3 regions of the Romboutsia sp. 1001285H_161024_C4 genome follow, and region 1 is predicted to be linked to each of the others. Evidence: predicted binding sites of a transcription regulator. Region 1 holds the regulator's gene; each other region holds the start of a gene.
What was found. Region 1 encodes HrcA, which represses chaperone genes, less so after heat shock. Its sites were predicted from a motif close to TTAGCACTCNNNNNNNNNGAGTGCTAA; they were not measured.

Region 1 (11,347 bases):
CCAAATTTGATATATGTAATAATTTACTATGTTGTAGTTTTTTCATATATGATATATAGAGAAATGAAAGTTATGAAGGAGCAGGCAAATGAATTACAAGGATATTATAGGCAATATTAAAAATAGAAACTTTGAAAATGTATATCTTTTTTATGGAAAAGAATATTATTTAATAGAAAATGCAATAAAAGTATTTAAAGAAAGTTTAAGCGAAGGAATGCTTGATTTTAACTTAGATATAATAGATGGAAGGGAAACTGCTATAGATCAGGTTATAAGTTCTATAGAGACACTCCCTTTTATGGATGATAAAAAAATAGTAATAGTAAAAGATTTTGAATTATTAAAAGGTAAAAAGAAGAACTTTAGCGATAGTGATGAAAAGTATTTTATAGACCATATAGATAATATACCAGATACAACTGTTTTAGTATTTATAGTATATGGGGATATAGATAAAAGAAAGTCACTAGTAAAAAAGATAGATAAAAAAGGAATAGTATTTAATTGTGATAAATTATCTGATATGGACTTATTTAAATGGGTTAGAAAAAAATTTGAACTCAATAATGTAATAGTAGAGAACTCTGAGATAATGTATTTTATAGAACAAGAAGGATATAGAGATAAAAGTAGTGAAAAAACATTATCGGATTTAGAAAATGAAATAAATAAAATAAGTTCGTTTGTAGGAAAGGGAAATATTGTAAGTAGAGAAGTAATAGATAAACTTTCCCAAAAGAAGGTAGAAAATGATATATTTAAGTTAATAGATTATATAGGTGAAAAAAATTCATCTAATGCCATGAAAATATTAAACGATATGATAAATGAAGGTGAATCTGTTTTAGGGATATTTTCTATGATAGCAAGACAGTTTAAAGTAGTTGTACAATCAAGAAAATTACAAAGTGATGGGTACACATCAAAAGTAATAGCTGAAAAACTGAAAATTCATCCATTTGTAGCTACGAAAGCTATAAAACAAAGTAGAAACTTTTCAGATGAAATAATAATAGATATGTTAAATTATATATTAGAATGTGATTATAAGATAAAAAATGGGTTAATTAGGGATACATTAGCAGTAGAGATGCTTGTTAGTAAATATTGTAAAAGAGAATTTAATAATGTAATATAAATGAACTCTAAATAGGGTTCATTTTTTATTTCTATATAAAAAATTTAGATATATATTGGTGAAATTTTATAAGGTAATTTTGAATTTTGAGCAAAACAAAAAACCCTTGAAATAAATCAAGGGTTTAAATCTATACTTAAACGGTTAATTAAGCGTTCATTCCGTTTAACTTTTGAGCTAACTTAGCAACTTTTCTAGCTGCAGCGTTCTTGTGTATAGTTCCTTTTGAAGCTACTTGTTGTATCTTCTTTTGAGCGAATTGGAATCTTTGAGTAGCTTCCTCTCTGTTTCCTGCAGTAACAGCTTCTTCGAATCTTCTTATTGCAGTTTTAACTTGAGATTTTCTAGCTCTATTTAAAGCAGTTTTCTTTTCGATAACTTTTATTCTCTTCTTAGCTGATTTTATGTTTGCCACCGTGGTTCACCCCCTCGTTTACTTTATTATCTTATTCATCGTCAACATATTAGATTTTAACAGAAATAAATCTAAAAATCAAGGATAATTATTTATAAGTTTATAATATCTTTTTGTTTTGACTTTTTAGATTATAACCTATATAAAAATAATTTACAACATCCAAATTAAATATTCAGAGATTTATAAATTTAAACTTTTTAAATATGATTTGGTTTTAAAATGCTAAAAACTGTCAACAATTATAAGTATCATTTAAATTACACCTGGAGGTTTAGTATGATTAATATAAGAACAGATTTAGCGCTAGAAGCAAGTGAAGTAGTTCAGGAAAGCCAAGAACCAAAAGAAATACCTGGAGTTAAATTAGATAAAAAAGAATTAGGCAATGCAACAGTAACAATAGTTGAGATTATAAATGAACAAGGCGCAGAAATAATGAATAAAGGAATAGGAAAATATGTAACATTAGAAAGCAATTTAATGAAGTTTGATGATGATGAATCAAGAGAAGAGGTTATAACATACTTAAAAGATGAACTTGTAGATATATTAGGGACTGACAAAACTAAAAAAACATTAGTTATAGGGTTAGGAAATTGGAATATAACATCAGATGCTTTAGGCCCTAAATCAGTCTCTAAGACGTTAGTAACAAGACATATATTTAAAAATTACAATAAAGATTACGATGATGATTTTACAGAAGTATCAGCTCTGAGCCCTGGAGTAATGGGACTTACTGGTATAGAAACAAGTGAAACTGTAAAGTCATTAGTTGATAGAATAAAACCAGATAGAGTTATAGCAATAGATGCATTAGCATCTAGAAAAATGGAAAGAGTAAATCAAACTATTCAAATATCAACAGCAGGAATATCTCCTGGAGGGGGAGTTGGAAATAAAAGAAAAGCTTTAAATAAAGAATATTTAGGCGTAGATGTTATAGCGATTGGAGTTCCAACAGTAGTAGATGCAGCTACATTAACTAGTGATGTACTAGATTTAGCGATAGATAATCTTATAAATCAATCAGAGGGCGCAGATAACTTCTATAATATGTTAAAAACGCTTAAAGAAGAAGAAAAGTATCATCTTATTAAAGAATCATTAGAACCATATGATAAAAATCTTATAGTTACACCAAAAGATATAGACGAAACAATAGAAAACCTATCTATAATAATAAGCGAGGGCTTAAATAGGTCTCTTCATCCAGGGAGGATAACCAAGTAAGGAGGAGAAAATATGTTTAATAAACGCATTAAGACATCTATTGTGTCATGTGTGTTAATTTGTATTTTACCAACGGTCTCATATGCCATAAGTAAAGATGATTTCCTAAAATTTTTAGTTAATTCATCGTATCCAGAGGCTAAAGAAGAAGTAAAAGAAGATGAAAAAAAAGAAAGTACTAGTAAAGATGAAGAATATATAGAATTCTTTATAGGAGAAGAAAATATACCTACTATAAAGGAAGAAAATAATAGTGATGAAGAAGAAAGTAAGGAAGCTTCAAATACATTAGCATCAAATTACACTAACAACATAAGGATAACAAGAGAAAAACCAACAATGATGATATATCATTCTCATGCATCTGAAAGTTATTCAGATTCTCCAGAAAATAATTATAGATGCCAAGATAATAATAAGTCGATAGTATCTGTTGGAAGTCTTTTAACAGAAGAATTAAATAAAAAAGGATGGGGTATAGTTCATAGTACAAAGTATCATGATTTTCCAGATTATAACTCATCTTATTCAAATAGTCTAAAAACTATAAATAGCATAATGAGTGAACAAAATAGCATAGATATAGCCATTGACTTACATAGAGATGCTAGAACATTAGATACAAAGGCAAAAAAAGATAAAGAAACTAATAGAATGGTTGCTAATTATAATGGTGAAGAAGTAGCTAAGTTTTTATTTGTAGTTGGACAAAGAAATCCAAATGTAAAAGAAGTAAGAGCACTAGCTAATGATATTACAAATTTTGCAAAGAAAAAGTACCCAGATTTAGTTTTACCAGTAATAGAAAAGCCATATGGTAAATTTAATCAGTATGTAGCTGATAATCATATTCTTATAGAAGTAGGAAGTAATGGGACAACCTTAGAACAGGCTCAAAATAGTGTAAAATATATAGCTAATGTACTAGACGAATATTTTAAAGAAAAGAAGTAGACTTGAAGTATGAGTAGAGTTGAAAGAAATATACAAAAAAAAATAAAGAAAAGAAAAAGAAAATTCATAAGTAAAGTACTATTTATATTGCTTATGACTGCAAATTTATTTATATGTATATTTACAATAAATCAAAGTGCCAAAAGTATGTTAGGTGAGGATACATATAATATAGAAGAAAATATTAAAGATTTACAAAAATTTATAGAAAATAAGTTAGAGATACTTTCAGATAAGACTAAAAAACTAATCTCTCAACTTAATATATAGTAAAAAATAAGACTTATAGGCACTTAAGTCTTATTTTTTGTCCTTATTATTTACATAAATGCGGATATATTATAAAATAAAAGTTATGATAAATAAGAATAAAATTTTTAAGTATTAAAAAGGAGGAATAAAGGTGGACAGTAAACAAAGTAGAACTAGAAACTTTAGTATAATAGCACATATAGACCACGGTAAGTCTACCTTAGCAGATAGATTAATACAAAAAACTGGACTTGTTAGTGAAAGAGAAATGAAAGATCAATTACTAGATAATATGGATCTTGAAAGAGAAAGAGGAATCACTATAAAGTTACAAAATATTAGGTTAGTTTATAAGGCTAAGGATGGAAATGAATATTATTTAAATCTTATAGATACTCCAGGTCATGTTGACTTTAACTATGAGGTATCAAGAAGTTTAGCAGCTTGTGAAGGTGCATTATTAGTAGTGGATGCAGCACAAGGTGTTGAAGCTCAAACATTAGCTAATGTTTATTTAGCGTTAGATCAAGATTTAGAAATACTACCAGTTATAAATAAGATAGACCTTCCAAGTGCTAGACCAGATGAAATAAAGACAGAAATAGAAGATATAATAGGACTTGATGCAAGTGATGCACCTTTAATATCAGCTAAAAGTGGTTTAAATATAGAAGATGTATTAGAAGCCATAGTAGAAAAAGTACCAGCACCACAAGGTGATAAAGATGCTCCTTTAAAAGCTTTAATATTTGACTCATATTACGATGCATATAAAGGTGTTGTAGCGTATGTTAGAGTTTATGAAGGAACTGTTAAAAAAGGTATGACTATAAAAATGATGAATACTAACAAAAAGTTTGAGGTAACTGAAGTTGGTGTTATGGCTCCTGGTCAAAGAGAACTTGATGAGTTAGCTGCAGGAGATGTTGGATACATAGCTGCAAGTATAAAGGATATAAGAAGTTGTCAAGTTGGTGATACAATAACAGATGCAAATAATCCAACTGATGAACCTATGCCAGGATACAAAAAAGCTACTCCAATGGTTTATTGTGGTATATACCCAGGTGAAGGTGAAAAGTACGAAAATGTAAGAGATGCATTAGAAAAAATGCAAATAAATGATGCAGCGCTGGAATTTGAGGCTGAAACTTCAGCTGCATTAGGATTTGGATTTAGATGTGGGTTCTTAGGTCTACTTCATATGGAAATAATCCAAGAAAGACTAGAAAGAGAATATGACTTAAACTTAGTAACAACAGCACCATCTGTTATATACAGAGTTACTAAAAATGATGGGGAAGTTGTAATGATACAAAATCCAACAAACTTACCAGAACCATCAGAAATAAATATGATAGAAGAGCCAATCGTTAAAGGTGATATAATAGTTCCTAAAGATTATGTTGGTACTGTTATGGAGCTTTGTCAAGAAAGACGTGGAACAATGATAAATATGGAATACATAGATGAAAAGAGAGTTATGCTTCATTATGATTTACCACTAAATGAAGTTGTTTACGATTTCTTTGATGCATTAAAGTCTAGAACAAGAGGATATGGATCTTTAGATTATGAAATTAAGGGATACACTCCTTCTAAACTTGTTAAGCTTGATATATTAATAAATAAAGAGCAAGTAGATGCACTTAGCTTTATAGTACATGAATCTCGTGCTTATCCAAGAGGTAAAGCTATGTGTGAAAAATTAAAAAATGAAATACCAAGACATCAGTTTGCAGTTCCTATACAAGCAGCTGTTGGAAATAAAGTTGTTGCTAGAGAAACTATAAGTGCACTTAGAAAAGACGTTTTAGCTAAGTGTTACGGAGGAGATATATCTCGTAAGAAGAAACTTCTTGAAAAGCAAAAAGAAGGTAAGAAACGTATGAGACAAATCGGATCTGTAGAAGTTCCTCAAAAGGCCTTTATGTCAGTATTAAAATTAGATGAATAATAGCTAAAGTCAAAGGATTTTTCCTTTGGCTTTTTTATTATAAGTTCTATTAACTAAAATCGTGTGTAAAACCTGTCCTCATATCTAAATTCTAATAATAGATAAAAACTTGGGAATACTAAAAAATGCAAAGTATACAAAAATATCATAAATATAAACAGCACAAGGAGGACATATATGAATGGTAAGCTTAATAGTACCATAGGACTACCAGCAGCTCTTTCAACAGTTGTTGGTATGGTTATAGGGTCTGGAGTATTTTTTAAGCCTCAAGCAATATACACGGCAACTAATGGTGCACCAGGTCTTGGTATAATAGCATGGATATTAGGTGGTATTATAACTATTACAGCAGGATTAACTGCAGCTGAAATATCAGCAGCCATACCTAAAACTGGTGGAATGATGACTTATCTCAGTGAAATATATGGAGAAAAAATAGGATTCTTGACAGGATGGATGCAAACAGTATTATATTTTCCAGGTACTATTGCAGCGCTTGCAGTTATATTTTCGCAACAGGTATCAGAACTTATGGGGTATGGTCCGCAAAATATGGTAGTAGTTTTACCAGCATCTTTAGGAATAATAATATTTATAGCTTTGCTAAATACAGTAGGATCATCTTTTGGTGGATTTATACAAACTGTATCTACTATCTGTAAGTTATTACCTTTAATACTTATAATAATATTTGGATTTATAAAAGGAAATGGAAACCCAATATTAACACCATTAGTAGGAGGTGAAACTACTGTCATAGGATCTTTAGGACAAGTATTAATAGCTACACTATTTGCTTATGATGGTTGGATAAATGTTGGAGCTATAGCTGGTGAAATGAAAAGTCCAGAAAAAAATTTACCTCTAGCTATAGTTGGAGGTTTATCAATAGTTATGGCTGTATATATATTGATAAACTTAGCATATTTATGGGTAGCGCCAGCATCAGAACTTGCTACATCAGTAGCTCCAGCTGCACTTGTCGCACAAAAAATATTTGGAAATACAGGTGGAAAATTAATATCCATAGGTATACTAATATCAGTATTTGGTGCTCTAAATGGATATTTACTTAAAGCACCTAGGGTACCATATGTACTTTCAAAAGAGGGATTATTACCAGGATCAAAAATATTTTCTAAGTTAAATAAAGGTGGTTCTCCATACAACTCTATTTGGTTAATAGCCGGTCTTGGATGTATATATGCTTTATCTGGACAATTTAACCTGTTAAGTGATCTAACTATATTTATAATATGGGTATTTTATATATTTACTTTCTATGGAGTAGTTAAGCTTAGAAAAGAAAAACCAGATATGGTAAGACCTTATAAGGTTCCATTATACCCAATTGTTCCTATTGTTGCTATACTAGGTGGACTTTTTGTTATAATAAATCAATTAATAACAATGACTTTAGTTTCATTAGGAGGAATAATAGTTACACTTATTGGTTTACTAGTATATTCTTATAAAATTAAATTAAGATAAGTAAAAGGCATCTTTACATTTAGGTGCCTTTTATATATTTTAAATTAATAAAGCATTTTTAAATAGATAACAACTATTACATATATATTGTTATAATATAGTAAAATATATTTAATAATGTAAGCAATATATGAATAGGAGAAAAATAAATGTTAGGATTATATATACATATTCCATTTTGTGTGAGTAAGTGTAACTACTGTGACTTTAATTCATACAAATTAGATGTAAACTTAAAGAAAAGATACATAGATGATTTAAAAAAGGAAATGGAACTTTATAAGAAAGATATAGAAAAAGAAAATTATGAAAAAGAAATATGTAGTATATTTTTAGGGGGAGGAACTCCAAGCATACTAACATCTAATGAAATTGAAGAAATATTTAATAATATTTATAAGAACTTCAATATAAAGGATAATGCTGAAGTAACTATGGAGTGCAATCCAGGAACATTAACAAGAGAAAAATTAGAAACTATGAAAAAGTGTGGAGTAAACAGATTAAGTATAGGTCTTCAGGCAGTGCAAAATAATAAATTAAAGGAAATAGGAAGAATCCATACATATGAAGAGTTTGAGAAAAATTATAAAGAAGCTTTAGAGGTTGGTTTTGATAATATAAATGTAGATTTAATGTATGCACTTCCAAATCATAACATTGATGAATGGAAAGAAAGCTTAGAAAAAATTATTTCATTAAACCCATCACATATATCAGCTTATTCACTTATATTAGAAGAGGGCACAAAGTTATATGATATGTATGAAGACAATGAATTTGAACTTATAGATGAAGATACAGATATAAATATGTATAATCACACAATAAATTACCTAAAACAAAATGGGTACAATCAATATGAAATATCAAACTATTCAAAGCCAGGTTTTGAGTGTAAGCATAATATACTATACTGGAAGTGTTATCATTATATAGGGTTAGGTGCAGGGGCATCTGGATATCTAGGAAATATTAGATATAATAATGTAGAAAATCTAGATGAGTATCATAATATGATAGAAAAAAATGAAAAACCTATAAGCAATTTAGAAAATTTAAGTATAGAAGATAAAATACAAGAAAAAATATTTATGGGACTTAGAATGAATGAAGGGATATATTTTGAAGACTTTAAAAAAGAATTTAATATAGAATTCAAAAATAAATATAATAAGCAAATTGAGGATTTGAAAAATAAAGACTTAATAAAAGAAAGCAAAGTAGGTATTAAGCTTACCCAAAAGGGACGAGAAATATCAAATTCTGTATTTGTTGAATTCATAAATTAATTAGAAAGTGTTGACAAGAATAAAATAAAATGATATATAATATATATAATCTTTTTAGCACTCGAAAGTAGTGAGTGCTAACAGCGAGGAGTGAAGGTGATGGAATTAAATGAAAGAAAATTAAAGATCCTCAAAGCTATAGTTAAAGATTATATAGAAACAGCTGAGGCTGTAGGCTCACGAACTATATCAAAAAAACATGACTTAGGTGTAAGTGCTGCCACTATAAGGAATGAAATGGCTGACCTTGAAGAATTAGGATATTTAATCCAGCCACATACCTCGGCAGGTAGAGTTCCATCTGAGAAAGGATACAAGCTTTATGTAGATTCTCTTATGAGTCAAAGTGAACTTAGTGACGAAGAGAAAATTTTAATAGAGAGTTGTATAAATAAAAATGTTAATGATATAAGAGATTTAATTCATGAGACTTCTAAGCTATTATCAGAAATTACTAATTATACAACTGTAGCTGTTACTAAAAACTTAGTTAATCAAAGTGTTATAAAACACATACAGTTAGTTAGTATGAGTGATAACAACATTTTATTAATAGTTGTTACAGATAAAGGTGATATAAAAAATGTAAATTTAGCTACTAACACTCATTTAGATCAATCAAAATTAAACATAATTTCTGACAATCTAACTAGAAAATTATCAGGAAAAAGTATAGTTGATTTAGATGAAAAACTTATAGCATTTATAAAATATGAAATAAGTGAACATGCAGTGTTAATAGATGAATTAATAGATGCACTAAATTTTGATACCAATGATGATACATCAATTTCACTAAGTGGAGCAACTAATATATTTAACTATCCCGAATTTAATGATGTACTTAAGGCCAAGTCATTTTTACATATGCTAGAACATAAGGAAATGATATCTAGTATGGCTAAGTCAAAAGGTATACAGAAGGATAATGTTAATATAATCATTGGTAGTGATAATGATTTTGAGTTAGCGCAAGATTGTAGTATAGTTACAGCAACTTATAATATAAGTAGAGATCTAGTAGGGCGTATAAGTTTTATAGGGCCTACAAGAATGGACTATGCTAAGATTTATACAATTGTTAATTATATGAGTTTGATTTTTAACAAAAAATAGATTAAGGGGTGTAACATATTGCAAGAGAATAATTTAGAAAATGAAAATGTAAAAGAAGAATTAGAAACTTCAAGTGAGATTGAAGAAACAACTGAAGAAGTTGTAGAAGACAATGTTACAGATATAAATGACAAATTAGAAGAAAATAAATTAAGAGAAGAATTAGAGGCTCTTAATGATAAGCATCAAAGACTTCAAGCAGAATATGCAAACTATAGAAGAAGAACAAATGAAGAAAAAGAAACTATAGGATTATTTGCAAATGAAAAAATACTGAATGATATAATACCTGTTATCGATAGTATGGAAAGAGCTTTAGAAGCTTGTGATGACAAAGAAGGAAGTATGTACCAAGGAATAGACTTAGTATATAAGCAACTTCAAGGAATACTTACAAAGTATGGAGTTGAAGCAATAGAAGCTGAAAATGCAGACTTTGATCCAAATTTACACTTAGCAGTAATGCAAGAAAGTGTTGATGGAGTTGAAGCAAATAAGGTTGTAGTGGTACTTCAAAAAGGATACAAACTAGGAAATAAAGTATTAAGACCAAGTATGGTTAAAGTATCTTGCTAGTTTGATATAAATAGCAATAAAGTTTAAGAATTTAGCTAAAATATATCTTATGTTCTAGCAAAATTAGAACTTAGATATTTAAATGTATAAAATAAATAATAACTAAATTCTATATAGAATAAAAATCATAAAAAATTATTTAGGAGGAATTTGGTCATGGGAAAAATAATAGGAATTGACTTAGGAACAACAAACTCTTGTGTAGCGGTATTAGAAGGTGGAGAACCACAAATAATAACTAATGCAGAAGGTATGAGAACTACTCCATCAGTAGTAGCATTTACTAAGGACGGAGATAGAATAGTAGGGGAGCCTGCAAAAAGACAAGCTGTTACAAATGCAGATAGAACTATAATATCAATAAAAACTCACATGGGAACAGATTACAAAGTTAATATAGATGGTAAAGATTATACACCACAAGAAATATCAGCTATAATCTTACAAAAATTAAAAGCAGATGCAGAAAGCTACTTAGGGCAACCTGTAACTGAAGCTGTTATAACAGTTCCAGCATACTTCACAGATGCTCAAAGACAAGCAACAAAAGATGCAGGTAGAATAGCAGGACTTGATGTTAAGAGAATAATAAATGAGCCAACTGCTGCTGCACTTGCTTATGGTATGGATAAGTTAGACCAAGATAAAAAAATATTAGTATTTGACTTAGGTGGAGGAACATTTGACGTTTCAGTTCTTGAAATAGGAGATGGAACTTTCGAAGTTTTAGCTACTGCTGGTAACAACAGATTAGGTGGAGATGACTTTGACCAAGTATTAATAGACTACTTAGCTGAAGAATTCAAAAAAGCTGAAGGTGTAGACTTAAGAAATGATAATATGGCTCTTCAAAGATTAAAAGAAGCTGCTGAAAAGGCTAAAAAAGAGTTATCATCAACAATGACAACTAACGT
Region 2 (11,347 bases), on a different contig from region 1:
TAGAGAATTTGATAGTGATTATACATTAATATATGAAAGCTCTTCTTGCTTAGGTTTCTCTCTTATAATAAGCGGATCTATAAGAGTGTATAAATTATCGGATAAAGGTAGAGAGGTGACACTTTATAAATTAGAGAAGGGTGATACTTGTTATCTTTCTATGTCTTGTATGCTAACTAATAAACATTTTCCAGCATTTGCAGAAGTTATAGAACCAACAGTTATTGCTTTTATACCAAGTTCTATATTTAATAAGTATATTTATAATACATTAGAATTTCAAAAGTATATATTTGAAAATCTTTATACTAAATTTAACAATGTATTAAAAGTATTAGAGGAATTAGCTTTTGAAAGTGTAGATATTAGAATAGCAAAATATTTATTATTAATTTCTCAAAAAGCTAATAGCAGCAAGTACTTATATTTAACTCAGGAAAAAATAGCACAGGAGCTTGGAACTAGTAGGGAGGTTGTAAGTCGTATACTTACTGATTTTAAGAATAAAGGTATCCTTATTTCAAGTAGAGGTAAAATTAGTATATTAGATTTTGACAAATTAAATAACATAGCAAAGTTATAGCTTTGCTATGTTTATTTTTTCGTGTATAACTATAATATTATTTACCACTTTCCACTTAATAAAAAGTTCTTAGCTTTTTCATCTGCTTTAATTACAATATTTTTATCATAGCCCATAAATTCAAGAAGTCTTATAGCATTTCTGGTTTCTGATCTTCCCTTATGCAATTTATAGTCAAATTTTATATCTTTATTTGTTATAGTTTCTTCAAAGTGATAATTTTCAAATTTATCTTCAAGTATATGAGTAAGTTCTATATCGTGAGTTGCCGCAAAGCACAAAGTGTTACTTTTATAAAGAGCTGATAGTACTTCACAAGAAGAAGCTATACGCTCTATGGTATTAGTTCCTCTTAATATTTCATCTACAAAGCATAAGCATGGTATATCTTTCTTAGAGTTGTCTATTATCCTCTTTAGAGATTTTATTTCTACTATATAATAACTTTCATTGCTAAATATATCGTCCTTTAAAGCCATTGATGTATATATGTTAAAATATGATGAGTTGTACTCCCTTGAAGTAGTTGTATATATAGTTTGAGCAAGTATTGCATTTATTGCTATAGTCTTTATAAAAGTTGATTTTCCTGACGCGTTTGAACCTGTGATTAACACATTTTTATCAAAATTAGCAGAGTTAGATACAGGTTTTTTTATAAGTGGATGATATATATCAACAAAATTTATATGGTTATTGTATTTACTTGTGCTAATTTCAAGATTTGGTTTAGAATAATAATCTAGACTATCTCTAAATGACGCAATTGCTATAAGAGCATCTATAGTCCCTACATAATCATATATAGCTTTAAAGTCATCTGCATTTTTTATAACAGTACTTTTGACTTTTTCATATCTCTTAAGCTCTTTTAAAAATATTAAGTTCATATATTCACTAAATATTTTCATATCATCCATCATTGCATTACTATCTGCGCCTAGCGATTTTTTTCTAATATGTTTAATATTATCTAAGTTTCTTGATATATCTTTTAAGTTATCATTTATTTCATTTATATTTAAATTTGTTATTTTTTTAGTTGCATTTATTAAAGATATCATATATGTAAAACCGTCTACATTATAATTGTATCTTTCATTTCTTTGACTTATAAATACATTGTATGTAGCAGATGCTATTAAAAGTAGTATAAAATACCTATTAAAAAATATTAGTGTTAAGCTTATTATTGGTATGTATGATAATATAGTATACCTTAGTAACCTACTTTTGCTATTATCACTTTTATTAAATAAACAATTTGTAGTATATAAATCATTGCTTATTCCTAATTTTGCTAATATATATTGTACTTCAAATCTTTTATCTGGATTTTTCATAAAATATTCTATTAAGTTGTCTCTTTTTATAAGTTCTTATTTTTCGTATAAAGGTATTCTTAGAATATTATATAAAACTTCTCTTCCTGATGTACTTTGAGTATTATTTATTTTTTTGTATATGTCATCCATGCTTAAATCATTCCATGTTATATCATCTATAAATTCTTTTTCATTAATATTTTTAAAGTAACTAGAGACACTATCCATTTTATAGTTAATATCTTCTATATCTAATTCTTTACCATATTTTTTTAATATATCTTTTTTTATTGTCTTATCTTTCTTTATCTTAAAGTATAGTTCTATAGAGAAAAGGATTAATAATAGAGCTATAAAACCAAATATAAATTCTAGGATATTGATGTTTAAATTAATATTTTCCATTTATTCCTCCTATGTACCATTATGACTTATTAGTTATAATTTACTTTCTTTTCAAAGGCATTTAATATTAACTTGTATATAATAAATATTATATTATTTATTATCTTTATTAACTAATTTTCTTAAATTTACTATTCTAGATATTATATCTTCAAACTCTTTATTTCCTTTTAAATTGATAAATGTTGTATTTAGTGAATCTATTAGTATTTGTAGTACATCTACATTTACTGACTCCTCTTTCTTTATATCATCAAGATTGTAAAAGTATGCTATTTTATTAAGTTGCCTAGGTATATCTGTACCCAAATATTCTAAACTATCTACCAATCTATTTAAGTACATTAATGAAGCTTTTATATCTCCTTTTTTTAAATTAATATGTGCTAAGTTTGAATTTAAAAATGAACCCATTTGATTTCCATCATATACTAACTTGTCAATATCGATAGCTAATTGATAATACATACTAGCTTTAGAGTAATCTATACTATTCTCGTCCATATCATCTTTGTAACTATAGTAAGAAATGGCTAGTCCCATGCAAGACGTTATAGCTTCTCCAATTGAAGTATTTAAATTTTGTTGCATAAGTTTTCTTGCTTCATTTATTTTATCCTGTTGCATATATATAAGAGGTAGCATTACATCTGGATTGCAATTTGGTTTGTATATTTTTTTTAAAACTTCTTCAGCCTTATCATTTTTATCTACTATCATATAGTTACTGCTTAATTGCATAAGAGAATATTCTTTTAACTCTATATCATTTGTATTATCTACTATATCTTCTAAAATTTCTATTATTCTATTTGTTATATCTTCTTTATTTAAATCTGTTTCTTTTATCATAGTAAGAGAATAAATATGAGTTAGTTTAAATTTAAGTTTGTAATTAGATGGATAATTTTTCATATAACTTTCACATAGTTTAATAGACTCTTCTATTGAATTTATAGATATTAATTCTTCACACTCTTTAATTATTTTTGCGATATCATTTTCATCAAGTTCTTTTCTATAATTTAACAAATCATCAATACTTACTTCAAAGTAATTTGCTAGTACAGGAAGATATGTTATATCCGGAAAACTTACACCCTTTTCCCACTTAGATACTGCTGGTATTGATACTCCAATAATACTTGCTAATTGTTCTTGAGTAATATTTTTCTTTCTTCTTAATAACTTAATATTTTCCCCTATTTTTATTTTCTCCATTAATTTACTCCTTTTATGTGTTATATTTATAGTATAAATTAAGTTTTGTATGTTAACAATGGACGTATAATTAACTTCTGATTAAATTTTTTAACTATTGGTTAAAACTATCATTTACATAAAAATAAAAGACTTAATAAGTTATAACTTATTAAGTCTTTTATTTTTGCGGTTTCAATTTTATTTAACTAGTTTTTAGTATATACCTCTATATTTTCTCCATCGGCATCTATAACTACAGTACATCCGCTATAAACTTCTCCAGAGATTATTTTTCTAGCTATTTTTGTTTCTAATGTATTTGATATATATCTCTTAAGTGGTCTAGCACCATATACTGGATCGTACCCTTCTTTTGCCATAACTTCTTTAGCACCATCAGTTATTTTTATATCTATATTTTTTTCACTAAGTCTTTTTCTTAATGCATCTACAAATATATCTATTATTTTTTTGATTCCTTCTAAACTAAGTGGCTTAAACATTATTATATCATCAACTCTATTTAAGAATTCTGGCTTAAATCTATGTTTCATTTCATTCATAACCATATCTTTTGTAAATTCATCTATGTTTTCACCAGCTTCTAATAGATGATGACTACCTATGTTTGATGTCATTATTATAAGTGTATTTTTAAAGTCTACTGTTTTACCTTTATTATCAGTAAGTCTACCATCATCTAATATCTGAAGGAATATATTAAATACATCTTCATGTGCTTTTTCTATTTCATCAAATAGTATTACAGAGTATGGGTGTCTTCTAACAGCTTCTGTTAATTGACCTCCTTCTTCATATCCTACATAACCTGGAGGAGGTCCTATAAGTCTAGATACTGCATGTTTTTCCATGTACTCACTCATATCTATTCTTATAATGTTGTCTTCACTATCAAATAAGTTGTTAGCTAAAGTTTTAGCAAGCTCTGTTTTACCAACTCCTGTTGGCCCTAAGAATATGAATGAACCTATTGGTTTTTTCTCATCTTTAAGTCCTGCACGAGCTCTTATTACTGCATTAGATACTGCTGTTACTGCTTCATCTTGTCCTATAACTCTTTTGTGAAGATCATCTTCTAACTTAAGAAGCTTTTCTCTTTCACCTTCTACTAATTTAGTTACAGGTATGCCAGTCCATTTAGCTACTATTTGAGATATTTCATTTTCTGTTACTTCTTCTTTTAATAATGCATTTTCATAACTTGATGCCATTTTTTCTTCATGATTTTGTATTTGTTCTTCTAACTTTGGTATTATACCATATTTTAATTCTGCTGCTTTGTTAAAGTCATATTCTCTTTCATATCTTTCAACATCGCCTTTAGCCTTATCTAATTCCTCTTTTAAATTTCTTATATCAAGTATTTGTTTTTTCTCATTTTCATATTTAGCAGTCATTTCATCATTCTTAGATTTTAACTCTGCTAACTCTTTTCCTAGATTTTCTAATCTATTTTTACTTTTTTCATCATTTTCCTTAAGAAGTGCTTCTTTTTCAGTTTCAAGCGTAAATATTCTTCTTCTTACAGTGTCTAGTTCTGTTGGTAAAGAATCTATCTCACTTCTAATCATAGCACCAGCTTCATCTATTAAGTCTATTGCTTTATCAGGAAGGTATCTATCTTGTATATATCTATCTGATAATTTAGCAGCAGCTACTATTGCGTTATCATGTATTCTTATACCATGATGTATTTCAAATCTTTCTTTAAGCCCACGAAGTATAGATATAGTATCTGATACACTTGGTTCCTCTGCTATAACTGGTTGGAAACGTCTTTCAAGTGCTTTATCTTTTTCTATATATTGTCTATATTCATCAAATGTAGTAGCACCTATACAATTAAGTTCTCCACGAGCTAACATTGGTTTTATTAGGTTACCAGCATCCATTGCTCCATCAGTTTTACCAGCACCTACTATTGTGTGTATCTCATCTATAAATAGTATTATTTTTCCTTCTGAAGATTGAACTTCTTTAAGTACTGCTTTTAATCTTTCTTCAAATTCCCCTCTATATTTTGCACCTGCTATTAATGAACCCATATCTAGTGCATAAATAACTTTATCCTTAAGTCCTTCTGGTACATCTCCACGAACTATTCTTTCTGCTAATCCTTCAACTATTGCAGTTTTACCAACACCAGGTTCACCTATAAGTACTGGATTATTTTTAGTTCTTCTTGATAATATTCTTATAACTCTTCTTATTTCTTCGTCACGACCTATAACTGGATCTAATTTATTTTTCTTAGCTAAATCTACTAAATTAGTTCCATATCTAGTTAGTGCTTCATAAGTGCCTTCAGGATCTTGAGTTTCTACTCTTTGACTTCCACGAACTTGTGATAGTACTTCTAAGAAATTACTTTTATTTATATTGTATTGTCTTAATACTTTTCCTACTGGTGTATTACCTTCCATATCTATCATAGCAAGCATTACATGTTCTACACTTATATAAGAATCTTTAAATTCTTTAGATATTTCTTCTGCTTTTATTAAAATTTCATTTATTCTTCTTGTAGCTGTAACACCTTGTGAACTTATACCTTCTCCATGAATTTGAGGTAATTTGCTCAGTTCCATATCTATACTATTTTTTACTGAATCTACTGATACACCCATTTTTTCTAATATATTAGGTATAAGTCCATCCTCTTGATTGACTAATGCACTTAATAAGTGTATAACATCTATTTGTTGATTATGGTTTTTAACACCTATATTATAAGCTTCATTTAAAGCTTTTTGTACCCTTACAGTCATTCTTTCTATATCCATATGTATCCCTCCACTATCATAATATATATTATTTTCAGTAAAATCTTAATTATTTATTTTATTTAGAATTTTCTTATTAGCACTCTATTGAGTTGAGTGCTAATGATTTATTAACTACAATATACTCCTATAAAAATACTTTGTCAATAGTTTTTTATCTTATTTGTCAATATAAAATATATAAAAGTAAAAGCACCTATTACAATTCATTGGAATAGGTGCTTTTACTTTAGCTTTTCATATTATATTCTTGTAATTTTTTAATGTTTTCTAATTCCTTTATAAAATCATTAGCCTGAATATAATCTATATATAAAAGACAAGAAACCTCTTTTGTTTTTTCACTTATTCTAGTAGTTATTCTAATATGATCCTCTAATTTCTTTGTGTAAAATTTGTATATTAAATCAAGGTGTACTCTATCTCCGTTTAATATTATATCTATACTTTCCTTAGGAATTTCCACATCTACATTTTTTTGAGTACAACCCTTAGATATATTATTATATTTAGTATATTTATAAGAATATCCCTTATAATCAAATCTATTGCTTTCCTTTATTCTATTTAATATATACTCTCCCTCTTCCTCTTTTAGAAAGTCTTCTTCTTCAAAGAAATAATATTTAGCGAAATAGTCTAATTTATATTTTCCCATAGTTTCCTCCTGAGTTATATAATAATAGTATTCCTATATTTAATAATTATATGAAGGTTATTTAGAATTAAATTATTGCAAATATATAAGGATTTAAGGATAAATAAAAAGACTAGATTATACTAATTAGTATAATCTAGTCTTTTTATTTATTAATCTTTGAATTCATATATTAAATTTAATAAATCTAGTAAGATATTTACAAAGTCTAGATAAAGATTTAATACATGTATAGATAAATCATTCTTACTTATTATGTTTCCTGATTCTATGTCATATTTTATTAGACTTATATCATATAATATATATCCTGAGAATATTAATATACCCAGAACACTATATAATATATTTAATGTCTGTGAACCTATAAATATATTTATTATACATAGAGGTAAAAGTGATATAAGACCTGCAAATAATATAGATCCTATACCTAGGTAATGCCCAGCTTTCTTTCTATAAGATATAAAGGCTAGTATACCAAATAATATACAAGTTCCAAGTAAAGCATTAATTACTATAGATGTTCCTAAACTTTGTAAGTAAAAAGATAATAGTGGATATAAAAGTATACCATCTATAAATGTAAATAAGTAAACATAGTTCATAGAAAAACTTCTAGGTATTATACTTTTCTTAGATAATATTGCCATTATAAGTAAACCTATTATTAAAAATGGTAATATTAAATTTGCTACTTGAACAACACTTATAGGAATAAAAGCTTGCCCAAATGCAAACCCTATAAACATAAATAGTATAGATATTGCTAGATATTTAAAAATATCAGCCATTGGGTTTGTAATTTCTTTATGCATTTTTATCATCTCCATATATTATAAAAAACTATATATGTATTATACCATATATTGTTAAATTTATATTATATGAAATAATTTGTATCAAATTAGTTGATTATATTACTTATGCTATCAGAAATTTTATTTACTTTATCATTCGCTACATTTGTTAGGTTTTCTTTAGTATTTTCTATTTTAGATTTTATAGAGTTAATATCACTTTGTAATTCTTTTTCTTTATCTAAATAATTACTTAAATTAATATCTTTTATAAAATCATCTAAATTTTCAGATAAATTATTTTTGTATTTACCTATCAAAGTTTTTAATTTGTCATCTCCTATGTTAGCAAGTTCATCAATTGATGTAAGTTTATTTTCTATGTCTCTTAATTTCATATCATCTAAACTCAATATTTTGTTAGTATAATTAGATATCTTCTTTTGATCTAGATTAGTATTATTTGACTTATCTATAGAAACCTTATCTTCAATTTCTTCTACAGAGTCTTTATATTTGTTTTTTATTTCAGATAGCATATTATCTATCTCTTTTATTGATTCGTCTGATTTTTCTTCAACATTAGATACTGCCTTTTCTTGATCTTTTTGTATATCATTTTTATCGCAAGCCACAATACCTAATGACATTAATGATATTATAATTAATGATATTATTTTTTTATTGCACTTCATTTATATAACTCCTCTTAATATTTTAGTATTTATATTTTACCACTAAAATCTAACTATTTACAACCTTATTTAATTTAATCAAAATAAATTATACATTTATAATATTTTATAGTTAACAAAATACGAATTAATTAATATCTTAATATTAGTTAAATATTTTGGGGGTGTCATCCAATGCTACAATCTCTTCTCTTGGTGCTATCACTTTCATTAGATACATTTGTAGCTAGTGTTGCTTATGGTACAAATAAAATTAAAATTCCTTTTAAATCGGCATCTATAATAACATTAGTATCTACAATTACTTTAGGTATTTCTTTATTTTTGGGATCTTTGTTTAAAGATTTACTATCAGCCAATATAGCATCCTTATTAAGCTTTTTATTGTTATTAGGGCTTGGCATATTTAGATTATTTGAATGTATAATTAAAAGCTATATAGATAAAATATATAATAATCAAGCTCCTCTAACATTTAAATTATTTGATTTTAAGTTTGTACTTGAAATTTATGCGGATGAAACTAAAGCAGATTATGATAAATCTAAAATGCTTACACCTAAAGAAGCTTTTTATCTTGCAATAGCTCTTTCTTTAGATAGTTTAGCAGTTGGATTTGGAAGCAGTTTAGGATATATTAATTATGCAGAAGTTTTATTATTATCTTTAATTATTGGATTTTTATCTTTACTATTTGGTTGTATAGTAGGTTGTCATATTAATAAGATTAGCCATATTAATTTGTCTTGGTTATCAGGAGTAATGCTTATAGCTCTTGCATTTATAAGATAAAAAAAGAGTTATCTCATACTTGAGATAACTCTTTTGACTTATGCTACTTTATTACTGTTTGCTTTTATAACTTGTTGAGCTATATTTACTGAATGGTCAGATATTCTCTCTAAATTACTTACTATATCTAAATAAACAACTCCATTATCTATTGTGCATACACTCTCATCTAATCTTTTCATATGATTTTGACGACATACTTTTTCCATTATATCAACTTGTTCTTCCATTTTGACAACTCTTAATGCTAAATCCACATTATTAGATTCTAAAGATTCAAGTGCATAAGTATATGTGGTTAATACTTTGTTGTATATTTCAGTTAACTCACCTTTACATTCATCAGATAATTTTAATTCTTTAGTTAATATTATTTCTGATAATTCAGCTATATTTTCAGCATGATCTCCTATTCTTTCTATATCATTTACAGTATTGAATAGATAGTCAACACCTTCTCTTGAATCATCATTTAAAGTTGTTTTAGATAGCTTTAGTAAGAAACTTAGTATAGCTTTTTGTAATTCATTTATCTTTATTTCTTCATTAAATGCCTTTTTTATTTTAGTATCTGACATTTCAAGCACACCTTCCATTGAACAAATCAGAGCTTTCTTAGCTTTTTCACCCATTCTTAAAGTCTCTTTAATAGTATTTGATAAAGCTATAGATGGTGTTTCTAATATTCTTTCATCTAAGAATTTAACAGTTTTTCTCTCTTCTATTTCATCTTCTTTCTCTGGAACTAACTTCATAGTAAGTTTTACTATTAACTTAGAAAAAGGTAATAGTAGTATAACGTTAGTTATATTAAATAAAGTATGTGCATTAGCTATTTGTCTACTCACATCATTTGGATCTAAGTGTGTAACTACCATTGTTATTGGCTTACTTAGTAATAACATAAATACCAATGTCCCTATTACATTAAATGTTAAATGCATTGTAGCAGCTCTTTTAGCGTTCTTACTAGCACCTATACTTGATATTAATGAAGTAACGCAAGTCCCGATATTTTCACCATATAATATTGGTAAAGCAGATGATAATGGTAATATTCCTTCAGATGCAAGTGCAAGTAACATACCCATTGAAGCACTAGAACTTTGAACTATTGCAGTTATACCAAATCCAAGAAGTATACCAAGTATCGGATTATGTCCAAATGATACTAATGCATTAGTAAATCCTGAAAACTCTTTTAAAGGTGCAACAGCTTCCTTCATAAAATCCATACCTGTAAATAATATACCAAATCCTATAAATATTTCAGCTATTGTTTTAACCTTTGGCTTAGAACTAAATAAGTAAAGTATTATACCTACGCCTAATGCCATTGGCGCTAACCCAACTAAATCTAGTGATACTAATTGAGCAGTTATAGTTGTTCCTATATTGGCTCCCATTATTACACCTATTGCTTGAGGTAGTGTCATTATACCCGCATTAACAAATCCAACTACCATAACTGTCGTAGCACTTGAACTTTGTATTATAGCTGTAACTAAAGCTCCAACTATAACCCCCATTAGTACATTACTAGTTAGAAGTTCAACTATCTTTTTTAGTTTTTCTCCTGCTGACTTTTGAAGGCCATCAGCCATCAAATTCATACCGTATAGAAAAAGACCTAGTCCCCCCATCAGGTTTATTGCTATTTCCACTATATTTCTTCCTCCTTAAAACTTTAATGTTTTTAAAATTAAATAATTTTATTCTTTTATTATTACAAACTTATTCTATCAAAAAAATTGTCATAATGTGTTAAGCAAATGTTAATTTATTGCACTTAATGTTAAATCTATGTTAAATAAAAGTTGATTAAATCCTATTATGTTAAGTTTTTTAAATTTAAGTTAAAAATAATATATGTAATGTAAATAAAAAAACCCATTAAATGGGTTTTATTTTCTAAAGTCTTTTAAGTTATTTTCTATGCTTAAATTTTTTAATATTGATGTTAATAATATTTGTCTAGTTTCTATTGATTTACCAAACTCTTCAAAGCTTTTCATACAATCTAACTGATAAGTTTCTATTATGCCTTTTTCTAATTCTTCTAAATGTTTTACGATATACTCC
Region 3 (11,347 bases), on a different contig from region 1:
TCTTCTACAGCCGCTCTTGTAGCGTTAAGTGCATCTTCTATTCTTAATTTTCTTTCTTTCATTTCAACTTCTGTAGCAGCTCCAACCTTTATTACAGCTACTCCACCAGCAAGTTTAGCTAATCTTTCCATTAACTTTTCTGTATCAAATTCAGAAGTAGTTTCTTCTACTTGATGTTTTATTTGATTAACTCTGTTTTCTATAGCTACCTTATCACCAAATCCATCTACTATTGTAGTACTTTCTTTAGTAACTTTTACAGAACCAGCTCTACCTAACATAGTTAAGTCAGCTTCTTTTAAGTCATATCCTAATTCGTCAGATATAACAGTTCCTCCTGTAAGTATAGCTATATCTTCAAGCATTGCTTTTCTTCTATCTCCAAATCCTGGAGCTTTAACAGCAACAACTTCAAATGTTCCTCTTAATTTATTAACTACTAATGTAGATAATGCTTCTCCATCTACATCTTCAGCTATTATTAATAACTTCTTACCTTGTTGAACTATTTGCTCAAGAACTGGTAATATGTCTTGTATATTAGATATTTTTCTATCTGTTATTAATATATATGGATCATTTAATACAGCTTCCATCTTATCTACATCTGTTACCATGTAAGCAGATACAAATCCTCTATCAAATTGCATACCTTCAACAGCATCTAATTCTGTATGCATAGTTTTAGATTCTTCAACTGTTATAACTCCATCTTTTCCTACTATTTCCATAGCTTCTGCTATTAACTTACCAACTTCTTCGTCTCCAGCAGATATAGAAGCAACTTGAGATATAGATTCTTTAGTTTCTATAGTTCTTGATTGTTTCTTTAATTCTTCAACTGCTACTTCAACAGCTTTTTGTATACCTTTTCTTAATAATACTGGGTTAGCTCCAGCAGTTACGTTTTTTAGCCCTTCTCTTATTATAGCTTGAGCAAGTACTGTTGCAGTTGTAGTACCATCTCCAGCTACATCATTAGTCTTAGTGGCAACTTCTTTAACTAATTGAGCTCCCATATTTTCAAATCTATCTTCTAACTCTATTTCCTTAGCTATTGTAACACCATCATTAGTTATAAGAGGTGCACCAAATTTCTTATCTAATATAACATTTCTTCCTTTAGGTCCTAATGTAACCTTAACTGTATCTGCTAATTTGTTAACACCATTTTCTAAAGCTTTTCTTGAATCTTGTGCGAATTTTATTTCTTTAGCCATTTCTATCCCCTCCTATTATTATTCAACTACTGCTAGTATTTCACTTTGTCTTAATATTGTGTACTCTTGCCCATCTATTTTAACTTCTGTTCCTGCATATTTTTGGAATAAAACTTTATCTCCAACTTTTAATTCCATAACTATTTCTTTTCCGTCAACTATTCCACCTGGTCCTACTTCTAAAACTTCAGCCATTTGTGGCTTTTCTTTAGCAGCTCCTGGTAAAACTATACCACTTGCAGTTTTTTCTTCTGCTTCTAACATCTTAATAACTACTCTGTCAGCTAATGGTCTTATTTTCATATTTTTCCCTCCTAAATGAATTGTAAATATGTAAAAATTCTAATATTTGAAATATATTATAAACAAAATAATTGTTATCACTCTTTAGGTTAGAGTGCTAACAATTATTATAATATATTAACTTCCCATATTTTTCAATAGTTTTTGTTAAATTTTATAATATAGGCGAGAACAACCTAGCTATTGATTCTCTAACCTTTTTACCTAATTTTCGCTTAGAAAATTCCTCTAATGTTAACTCTTCACTATTATTTAAATCCTCAAAAAAATCTTTATTCATTCTTTCTACAATTTTTTTGTCATATATAAATGCATTTATTTCAAAATTAAGCATAAAACTTCTTAAATCCATATTTGCAGACCCTGTAGATGCTATTTTATCATCTATTGTCATTATCTTAGAATGTATAAATCCCTTTGTATATAAGTAGACTTTACCTCCTGACTTTAATATATCATCAAAGTATGAGTAAGAAGCATTGTTGACCATCTTATGATCAGCTATCTTCGGGAATACTATCCTTACATCAACTCCACTTAGAGCTGCACTTTTAAGTGCTATAAGTATACTTTCATCTGGTATAAAATAAGGAGTTTCTATATAAATACTTTTTTTAGCTTGGCAAATAGCTGAGAAATAAGCATATCGTATAGATTCCCAATCACTATCAGGTCCACTAGCTATTATTTGAACCATACTATTACCACATCTTTGAGGACTTGGGAAATATTTATCTTCTGTTATTATCTCTTTTGTTGTATAGTACCAATCTGTTAAGAATATCATTTGTAACATATACACTGAGGTTCCTTCTATTTTTATATGGGTATCTCTCCAGTATCCAAACTTTTTGTTCTTACCCATATATTCATCCCCTATATTTATTCCACCAGTGTATCCAATTTTCCCATCTATTATAGCTATCTTTCTATGATTTCTATAATTTAGCTTTCCACCTGTCAATGGAAATTTAGCTGGTAAGAATGCTACTATTTCTATTCCATTTTCCTTCATTTCATTAAAAAACTTTCTGTAAAACCAAAACCTCCAACATCCTACATCGTCATATAATATTCTTATCTTTACACCCTCATTGGATTTTTTGATTAATAAATCTTTTAATTCTCTTCCTATTTCACTATCTTTTATAATGAAGTACTCTAAATGTATATGATTTTTTGCATTTTTTATGTCTTCTAGAAGATTTTTAAATTTTTCATTTCCATCAATATATACACTTACTTTATTATTCGTCGTAAATGGAAGTTTTCCTGTATTAAGTAGTAAACTTATTACCCTTTTTTTGCTATAGTCTTCTATATTTTCATTTAATAATTGATTTGTATTAATTGTACTTTGTTCTATATTTGCAATTTCCTCTATTCGCTCTAGATTTTCAAATATCTTTCCTTCTCTTATACTACTTGCTAGCTTTTGTGTTTTAAATAATTTCCTCTTCCTCATATTTCTCCCTAATATAGCATATATAACTAAACCTATTCCTGGAAGTAATATAAAAATGAGTAACCATGTAACAGTTCTAGCAGGATCTCTATTCTCAAGTATTATTGACATAGAAATAATCGCCCCAACAATATATGATATGGTTAAGTAGCTTAAAAACAAAAAAACTCCAATACTCATAATTTCTACCTCATCTTTATCTGCCTATACCAAGCTCCCTTGCATAATAGAATAAATATTGTTGTGCAAACCCGGCTAAATTACCAAACTTATCAATAGCATAAGTTCTCATTTTAGGTAAACTCATATCTTCACTTACATAAAATTCTTGCATAACTCTTTTTACCCATACATCAACAGGGAAAGTATCATACTTTTGCATTCCAAATAAAGCTATACAGTCAGCTACCTTTGGTCCTACTCCATTGAATTTTTTTAATTCTTTTATGCAATCATCAGTGCTTAAACTTGTATATCCAGATATATTTTCATTATCTTTTATTACACTCTCAGTTGTACTTTTTATGTATTTATCTCTAAACCCAGTCTGACATGCTCTTATTTCTTCTTGCGAAGCTTTGTTTAATTCTTCTGGTGTTGGAAAAGCATAATAATCCTTACCTCTATAATTTCCAATATAAGTTCCATAATTTCTTGATAGATTTTCTATTGCTTTTTGTATCATTGGGATCCTATTATTAGAAGATATTATAAATGAAATCAACATTTCCCATCCATCTTGTTTTAATATCCTTATACCATAACCAAACTCAGATGCCTTATTTAAATGTTCATCCATGTTTTTTAAAGTATTTTTTATATCTGTGTAATTTGTTCCCAAATCAAAGTAATTATACCAAATCTCTTCAAAATCCTTTAAATTTGTATTATCTAAGTATATTTTATTGTCTTTTTGAGATACATTTATCACTCTACCTTTTGCAACTCCAGTATATGAGTTATCTGCTTCTTTATGCCATCTAAAGCATTGCCCACATTCAAATATATGCTTAGGATTAAAATCTGCTACACCTTCTAATATTACTGTATTATTTTCTTCATAAACCTTCATTTATATATACTCCTTTTTTATGATTATTCTTAATAATACTAATTTACCCATATTTTATATAAATTAAATCTTCTTATATTCTATCTATCAAATTTTTCCTAAAAATTCTAGAGTAGAATTTAAAATTTTTTTCTGATAAAATACAAAAGATATTATTTTTAGAAGGTGATTTCATATGAAAAATAGAGGAATATTTATTGCTATAGAGGGGCCTATCGGTGTTGGGAAAACTACTTTAGCAACTATACTTAATGAACATTTCGGTTATACTCTTCTTAGAGAAATTGTAGAAGAGAATCCTTTTTTATCAAAATTTTATACTGATATTAAAGAATATGCTTTACAAACAGAAGCATTTTTTCTATTTAATAGGGTAAAACAATTAGAAGATATAGAAAAAAATCAATTAAATAAGTCTCATGGAGTTGTTAGTGATTACCATATAATAAAAAATCTTATATTTGCTGGTATAACACTTGATAATAATCAATTCCATAGATATAAGCAAATGTACAATATATTTGTAAATGATTTGCCTCAACCAGATATAGTTATCTACTTAAACTCTAATACAGATGTCTTAATGAAAAGGATAGCTATGAGAGATAGAAGCTTTGAAAGACAAATGGATAGAAATTATATACATGAGCTAAGCACAGAATATAAATATTATTTTAACCCTTTATCTATAAAGCATAACTTTGTAGGTAAAGAGCCATTGATAATTGAAATAGATAATTCAAACCTAGATTTCTTAAATAAAGAAGAAGATAGACAATTTATAATAGATAAAGTAGAAAATGCAATAAAGGCATTAGAAGGAGAAACAGCATGTTTAATTTAGTAAATCAATGTAATAAGCCTCTAAATAGGGACTTATTCATAACAGTGGCAGGAAATGTTGGTGCAGGAAAATCAACTTTAACAAAGATAATTGGTGAAAAATTAAATTTTGAAACTCATTTTGAAAAGGTTGATGGAAATCCATACTTAGAGGATTTCTATAAAGATCAAAAAAAATGGGGATTCCACCTTCAGTTATATTTCTTAGCCCAAAGATTTAAACAACAAAAGGAAATAGACTGTAATGGGTTAAACAATATACAAGACAGAAGTATATATGAAGATGTAGAAATATTCGCTAGAAATTTATATGATAATGGGAAAATGACTAAAAGAGATTATATAACTTATAGGGATTTATTTAATGACATGGTTCCTCACCTTAGAAGACCTGACTTAATGATATACTTAGATGGTTCTATAGATACTATAGTTCATAGAATAGGGCTTAGGGGTCGTGAAATGGAAAAAGCCGTTGATATAGAATATTGGAAGAACCTTCACAACAGATATGAAAAATGGATAGCTGAATATGATCAATCACCTGTGCTATATGTAAATATAGATAAGGTAGATTTAGTAAATAATCCAGAGCATGTAGACATGTTATGCGATGAAATAAAAAGAATTTTAGGAATGTAGTGTAAACTACATTCCTTTTTTATATGGACAATCTTTAGTGCAGTATATATTTAAAGTAAACTATTTGATAATATTTTAATAATATTAGACAGTTCCATTTTTCAAAAATATTAATACTATAAAAAATAATATTATTTTTATAGTATTAATATTTTAAAAGATGAGGTGTTTTAAATGGAAGATTCTATTCAAATTATAGCAAGTAATGATTTACTTATAACCTTTGCAATTGTTGCTATGACCGGCATTATTTGCAGTAAATTAAGTGAATCACTAAAAATACCTGATGTTGTTTTATTTTTACTAGCAGGTATTTTGCTAGGACCCTATTTTCTTGAAATGATAGATCTTAGTTATTTTGAACTAGAAAAACAACTTATCCTTACTTTTGGTTCTGCCTTTATACTTTATTTAGGTGGAAAAGAGATTAATTTAAAAATATTAAAAAATGTAAAAATAACTGTGTTTTTACTTTCTACATTAGGTGTTATTGTTTCATCTGTTTTAGTAAGTCAATTTGTAAAATTTAACTTCGAAATTCCTTTTATTACAGCTCTACTTATAGGTTCAATAATTTCTTCTACCGATCCTGCGACATTAGTACCTATTTTTAATAAAATCAAAGTTAAAGATAGGGTGGCACAAACAGTTATAAGCGAATCTGCATTTAATGATGCTACTGGGGCTATTTTGACTTCTGCAATTGTTACCATTTTACTTTCTGGTAAATTTTCTTTGACACAAAATATATGGGATTTATCCATAATGATTATTGTAGGTTCTTTAGTCGGTTGTATTACTGGTATTGTACTTTTAAAACTAGTCAATGATAAACCTTATGGTGTTTTTAAGGACTTTGCTCCAATAATATCTATCCTTTCAGTTATTATAGCTTATGAAATTGCAACTAAATTTGGTGGAAGTGGATATATGGCTTGCTTTATAGTTGGAATAATTACAGGTAATAAAAAAAATTTCAAAATTTGGCTTTCTCAAAAATCATACGATGCCGATTTTTATGTTGCTGAAACCCTCGGAACTTTATGTCGTATGGCTATATTCATTATTTTAGGCAGTCAAGTTGAATTAGTTGTATTATCAAAATATTTCCTACCATCATTATTAGTTGTTTTAGCATTTATTTTTATAATAAGACCAATCTGTGTTCTAATATGTGCTCTCCCAGACAGAAAAGCAATGTGGACAAAAAAAGAATTGTTATTTATGATGTGGGTGAGAGAAACCGGAGTTATACCTGCTGCACTTTGCGGCATAATTTCTACTATGAAAATCCCTGGTTACGAGATAATCTCTTCTATCACATTTATGGCTATCCTAGTTACTTTAATAGTTCAAGGTAGTACAACTAAGCTTCTAGCTAAAAAACTCAACTTATTGGAAGATACTACTGAAAATAAATCTCATAACTTATAGTATTATTTGAGTGATTAAACTTACTTTACTTAATAAACAATTGATGTTCACATTATAAAAGAGTGTTCATATGAACACCCTTTTATAATAATATTCCTATTAAAGTAACTGCAGTAATTACTTGTAAAATACCTACAAATAATCCATATAAAGATACTGCCTTACCTTGTTTTACTAAATCTTTTATATTTACTCTTAACCCAATAGCTGCTAATGCTATTATCTCTAATTTATTGCTTAACAGTTTACAAATATGAGATACCTCTGGAGATATAATACTTGTAGAAAATAAAGCGCATGTTATAAAGAATCCTAATACATACCAAGGAACTTTTATTTTACCTTTTTTAGTATCCTGTATCTCTTCTTCTACTATTTCAGTATTTGATTTATTTTTTAAATGACCGAAAGTAAATACTACAACTACTAAAAGTATAACTCTTACTATTTTAAATATAGTAGCTAAATCTTTTACATGCTCACTTACCATAGCACCACTTGCAACAACTTGCCCTACTGATTGTAATGTACCACCTATTATAGCTGATGTTTTTACAAGTTCAAGATTATATAACCAATCTGCTATTAATGGCAGTAAAAACATTAAAAATATTCCTATTACATTTACTATCGTTATAGCTATACCTTTATCCTTATCATCAGCTTCAATGACTGGAGCTGTAGCTGCTATAGCAGATGATCCGCATACCGCGTTACCTGCTGCCATTAGATATCTAAAATTTTCTCCAAACCCTAATTTTTTCCCTATATATAAGGCACCTATTATAGTTATAGCCATTTGAATTACTATAAATAATATACCATTAAATCCTAATTCCATTAGAGTTGATATACTTAGAGTTGCTCCTAATAATACTATAGAATACGATAGTAAATCAGTTTCTGAGAACTTATATCCTTTTTGAAATACTTGTTGATTTAAGAATAAATTTCCTACTAACATCCCCAAGAAAATAGATATAGTTGCTGCTCCAATCTTTGGAACTATCGTAGCAATTATCATACTTACTATACCTATTAAAACCGATACTATTAGTCCTGGTAGTATATCTTTTATATATTGTAATTTTTTATTTTGTTTTATTAATCCATTAGAAGTTTCCATATTTATCATACCCACTTTCTCTTCTCTGTTGTTTATGTTTTTAGTATACAATCTAAATATGCATAAGTAAAATAAATAATAAAAATAATAATCATTAATTTTATTAATAGTTATTTGTGATATAATAATTATTAAGACAAATGAAGTTAAACTATACATTTCTTAGAATTGGAGGATTTAAATTGCTAGAAGAATTAAAGACTTTTATTTCAGTCGTAGAATTAAAAAACTTTACTAAAGCTGGTGAATACCTAAATTTATCCCAACCTAGTGTAAGCACTCATATAAAAAATTTAGAAAGTTACTTTGGTGTAGTTCTTATAAATAGATCTATAAAACAAAAACATATTTTTATAACTGAAAGTGGATATATATTGTATAAAAGAGCTAAGGAAATTTTAAATTTGGTAGACCTTACATATATGGATGTTCGAGATACTTCAAATTCGTTTAAAGGACATATAAAAATTGGTGCTAGTTTAACTATAGGAGAATATCTTCTTCCTCAATTTTTAGCTAGTTTTTCAAAGAAATACCCTGATGTAATAGTTGAAGTATTCATAGAAAATACTACTGTTATATGCAATCACCTAAAAGATCTTAATTTTGATATAGGCTTAATCGAGGGTACTTCTATATATCCTGATTTTAATCAAGATTATTTCCTAAAAGATAAAATGGTTTTAGCTACACCTTTTGAATATGAACTTAATTCTAGTAATTTTTCTTTTGATAAGCTAAAAGATCAAAGCTGGATTGCTCGTGAAGAGGGTTCTGGTACTAGAGAGTTTATGGATATGTTTTTAAATAATAATAAAATCATTCCTAAAAATATAATTACTTTTGGTAGTAACTATGCAGTAAAAGAAGCTGTTAGAAATGGTATAGGAATAACTATTATATCTGACCTTGTTACAAGCCCTGCTGTTAAAAATAATGAAATATCAGTAATAGATATAGGTGAATCTTACTATAGATGTTTTTCTTTAATTTTACCAAGAAATATAACTACGTCTAACGTAACTCAAGTATTTATTGATGAGTTGAAAGAGTATGTATCTAATATAAATAAATAGTATATTTAGTAGTTTTAAACATAATATTATACCTAAAAAAAATTTAAATACATCATTAAATGACAAATTACTACAAGTGTTCCATAGTATACTACTATTGATTAAAATTTATTAAGGGTGGTCAAATTGTGGATAGATTCAAAATTCAAATAAAATATTCATAGTTATAGGCATAGTTATATTTTCTATAATCATTTCATTTTTCGCACCTATATTTTTGTTATATTTTATAGATGAATTTTTAAGAAGTAATTGGCAATATCATTTATTCGAAGATAATAAATCTTATATTATGTTTATAATTTTGTTGGTTGAGATAACTCTTATATCAATATTTTATAAAAAGACTAGAGATTAATCTCTAGTCTTTTTGTTTATATTACATTCCTATTTCTTTAAATTCTCTACTTCCTGGCTTAACTAACTCTATATTTCCTTCTTTGCATAAGGGGCACTCATCTACATCATGAACTTGTATATCTAATTTTATAGCGCTATATATTGGCATTCCTATATCATGACTAGTTCTGTTTGCTATACAAGCAACACCTATAACTTCCCCACCTAACTTTTCTAAAGCTTCTTTAGTTTCAATTGTAGACTTACCAGTTGTTACAACATCTTCAGCTATTATTATTTTAGCACCTGGCTTAACTTCAAATCCTCTTCTTAATTCCATTACTCCGTCTTTTCTTTCAGTGAATACTGTTTCTTTATTTAATTGTCTTCCTAATTCATAAGAAACTATTACTCCCCCCATAGCAGGCCCAACTACTAAATCTATATTTAAATCTTTTATTTGCTCAACAACTGTACTTAATACCGCTTCAGCATATTGTGGATATCTTAATACTTTTGCACACTGAACGTATCTATTGCTATGCTTTCCTGATGATAATAAAAAATGTCCTTCTAATAATGCTTCACTTTTCTTTAATATTTCTATTACATCTACTTTACTCATATTTATGCCCTCCAAAATTTATGTTTATTTAATAATTCCCTTTTAATTTAATTGTACCTTTATAATATTCCTCTTATTTCATCTAAAGTCTTTATTCCTTCAGCTTCCATAAACTTTTCTATTCCATCTATTATCTCAAGCCCTATTTTAGGATTTATAAAGTTTGCTGTTCCAACTTGTATACATGTAGAGCCTGCCATTATAAATTCTATGGCATCTTTAGCGCTTGTTATTCCTCCCATTCCCATTACCGGAATATCGACATTTTTGCTTACCTCATGAACCATTCTTAGTGCTATTGGCTTTATTGCTGGTCCTGATAATCCTGCATATACATTGTCAAATACGGGCTTTCTTTTGTGTATATCTATTGCTAATGCTTTGAATGTATTTACTAAAGATACTCCATCAGCACCTTCTTCTTCACATACCTTTGCCATTCCTACTACGTCTTCTGCATTTGGTGATAATTTTATTACTAAAGGTAAGTCAGTTATACTTCTTACTTCTCTTACAACTTCTCTTGCCACTTCGTTTTTTATTCCAAAAGCCATTCCTCCAGCTTTAACATTTGGACAAGATATATTTAGCTCTATCATATCTATTGGTTGATTATTTAATAATTCAACACCTTTTATATAATCTTCTAATGTTCCACCACCAACATTAGCTATTCTTACTAAATCTAATTCTTTAAAGAACTGTAATTCATTATCTATAAATCCTTGAACTCCTGGATTTTCTAATCCAACGCTATTCATCATTCCAGATGGTGTTTCCCATACTCTCATACCAGTGTTGCCATCTCTCTTTTCTAAAGTAAGTCCTTTACTACTTACTCCTCCAAGCTTTTGTATATCATAAATTTCGTTATACTCTTTTCCGAACCCAAATGTTCCAGATGCCATTACAACAGGATTTTTAAAATCAATTTTACCGAATTTCACTCTTAGATTAGCCATTAAATATCACGTCCTCTCCCCAGAATACTGGCCCATCTTTACATGTTTTTTTATTTCCAAATTGAGTTTTACAAGTACATACTAAACATGCACCAACCCCACAAGCCATATGATTTTCTAATGATACCATTATTTTAGTACTCGTACCTTCTGTCATTTTAACTAGTTTTTCCATCATCGGTGTTGGACCACAAGTTAATATGTAATCGTATTTATTTACATCTAGTATATCTGTTACAA

Region 2: a site for HrcA is predicted at 6,397-6,423, ahead of clpB (ATP-dependent chaperone ClpB). Genes of this name have one in related genera too.
Region 3: a site for HrcA is predicted at 1,598-1,624, ahead of I1959_RS12390 (co-chaperone GroES). Genes of this name have one in related genera too.

What each region holds. Positions count from the first base shown of each region.
Region 1 covers NZ_JADNAJ010000001.1:92,074-103,420, forward strand. The annotation lists gene I1959_RS00500 (ComEC/Rec2 family competence protein) at 1-120, shown strand, start outside; gene holA (DNA polymerase III subunit delta) at 89-1,141, shown strand; gene rpsT (30S ribosomal protein S20) at 1,290-1,556, opposite strand; gene gpr (GPR endopeptidase) at 1,836-2,792, shown strand; gene spoIIP (stage II sporulation protein P) at 2,805-3,746, shown strand; gene I1959_RS00525 (hypothetical protein) at 3,756-4,016, shown strand; gene lepA (translation elongation factor 4) at 4,150-5,955, shown strand; gene I1959_RS00535 (APC family permease) at 6,133-7,449, shown strand; gene hemW (radical SAM family heme chaperone HemW) at 7,599-8,741, shown strand; gene hrcA (heat-inducible transcriptional repressor HrcA) at 8,841-9,857, shown strand; gene grpE (nucleotide exchange factor GrpE) at 9,876-10,433, shown strand; gene dnaK (molecular chaperone DnaK) at 10,590-11,347, shown strand, end outside.
Region 2 covers NZ_JADNAJ010000003.1:187,153-198,499, forward strand. The annotation lists gene I1959_RS07535 (Crp/Fnr family transcriptional regulator) at 1-583, shown strand, start outside; gene I1959_RS07540 (MutS-related protein) at 625-1,926, opposite strand; gene I1959_RS07545 (hypothetical protein) at 1,963-2,313, opposite strand; gene I1959_RS07550 (helix-turn-helix domain-containing protein) at 2,407-3,534, opposite strand; gene clpB (ATP-dependent chaperone ClpB) at 3,723-6,320, opposite strand; gene I1959_RS07560 (hypothetical protein) at 6,550-6,978, opposite strand; gene I1959_RS07565 (Bax inhibitor-1/YccA family protein) at 7,131-7,796, opposite strand; gene I1959_RS07570 (hypothetical protein) at 7,886-8,473, opposite strand; gene ytaF (sporulation membrane protein YtaF) at 8,648-9,265, shown strand; gene I1959_RS07580 (Na/Pi cotransporter family protein) at 9,304-10,929, opposite strand; gene I1959_RS07585 (hypothetical protein) at 11,170-11,347, opposite strand, start outside.
Region 3 covers NZ_JADNAJ010000008.1:34,123-45,469, reverse strand. The annotation lists gene groL (chaperonin GroEL) at 1-1,220, opposite strand, end outside; gene I1959_RS12390 (co-chaperone GroES) at 1,239-1,523, opposite strand; gene cls (cardiolipin synthase) at 1,678-3,168, opposite strand; gene I1959_RS12380 (DNA-3-methyladenine glycosylase family protein) at 3,185-4,060, opposite strand; gene I1959_RS12375 (deoxynucleoside kinase) at 4,236-4,904, shown strand; gene I1959_RS12370 (deoxynucleoside kinase) at 4,892-5,545, shown strand; gene I1959_RS12365 (cation:proton antiporter) at 5,720-6,979, shown strand; gene I1959_RS12360 (YeiH family protein) at 7,062-8,114, opposite strand; gene I1959_RS12355 (LysR family transcriptional regulator) at 8,288-9,181, shown strand; gene pyrE (orotate phosphoribosyltransferase) at 9,561-10,145, opposite strand; gene I1959_RS12345 (dihydroorotate dehydrogenase) at 10,205-11,107, opposite strand; gene I1959_RS12340 (dihydroorotate dehydrogenase electron transfer subunit) at 11,100-11,347, opposite strand, start outside.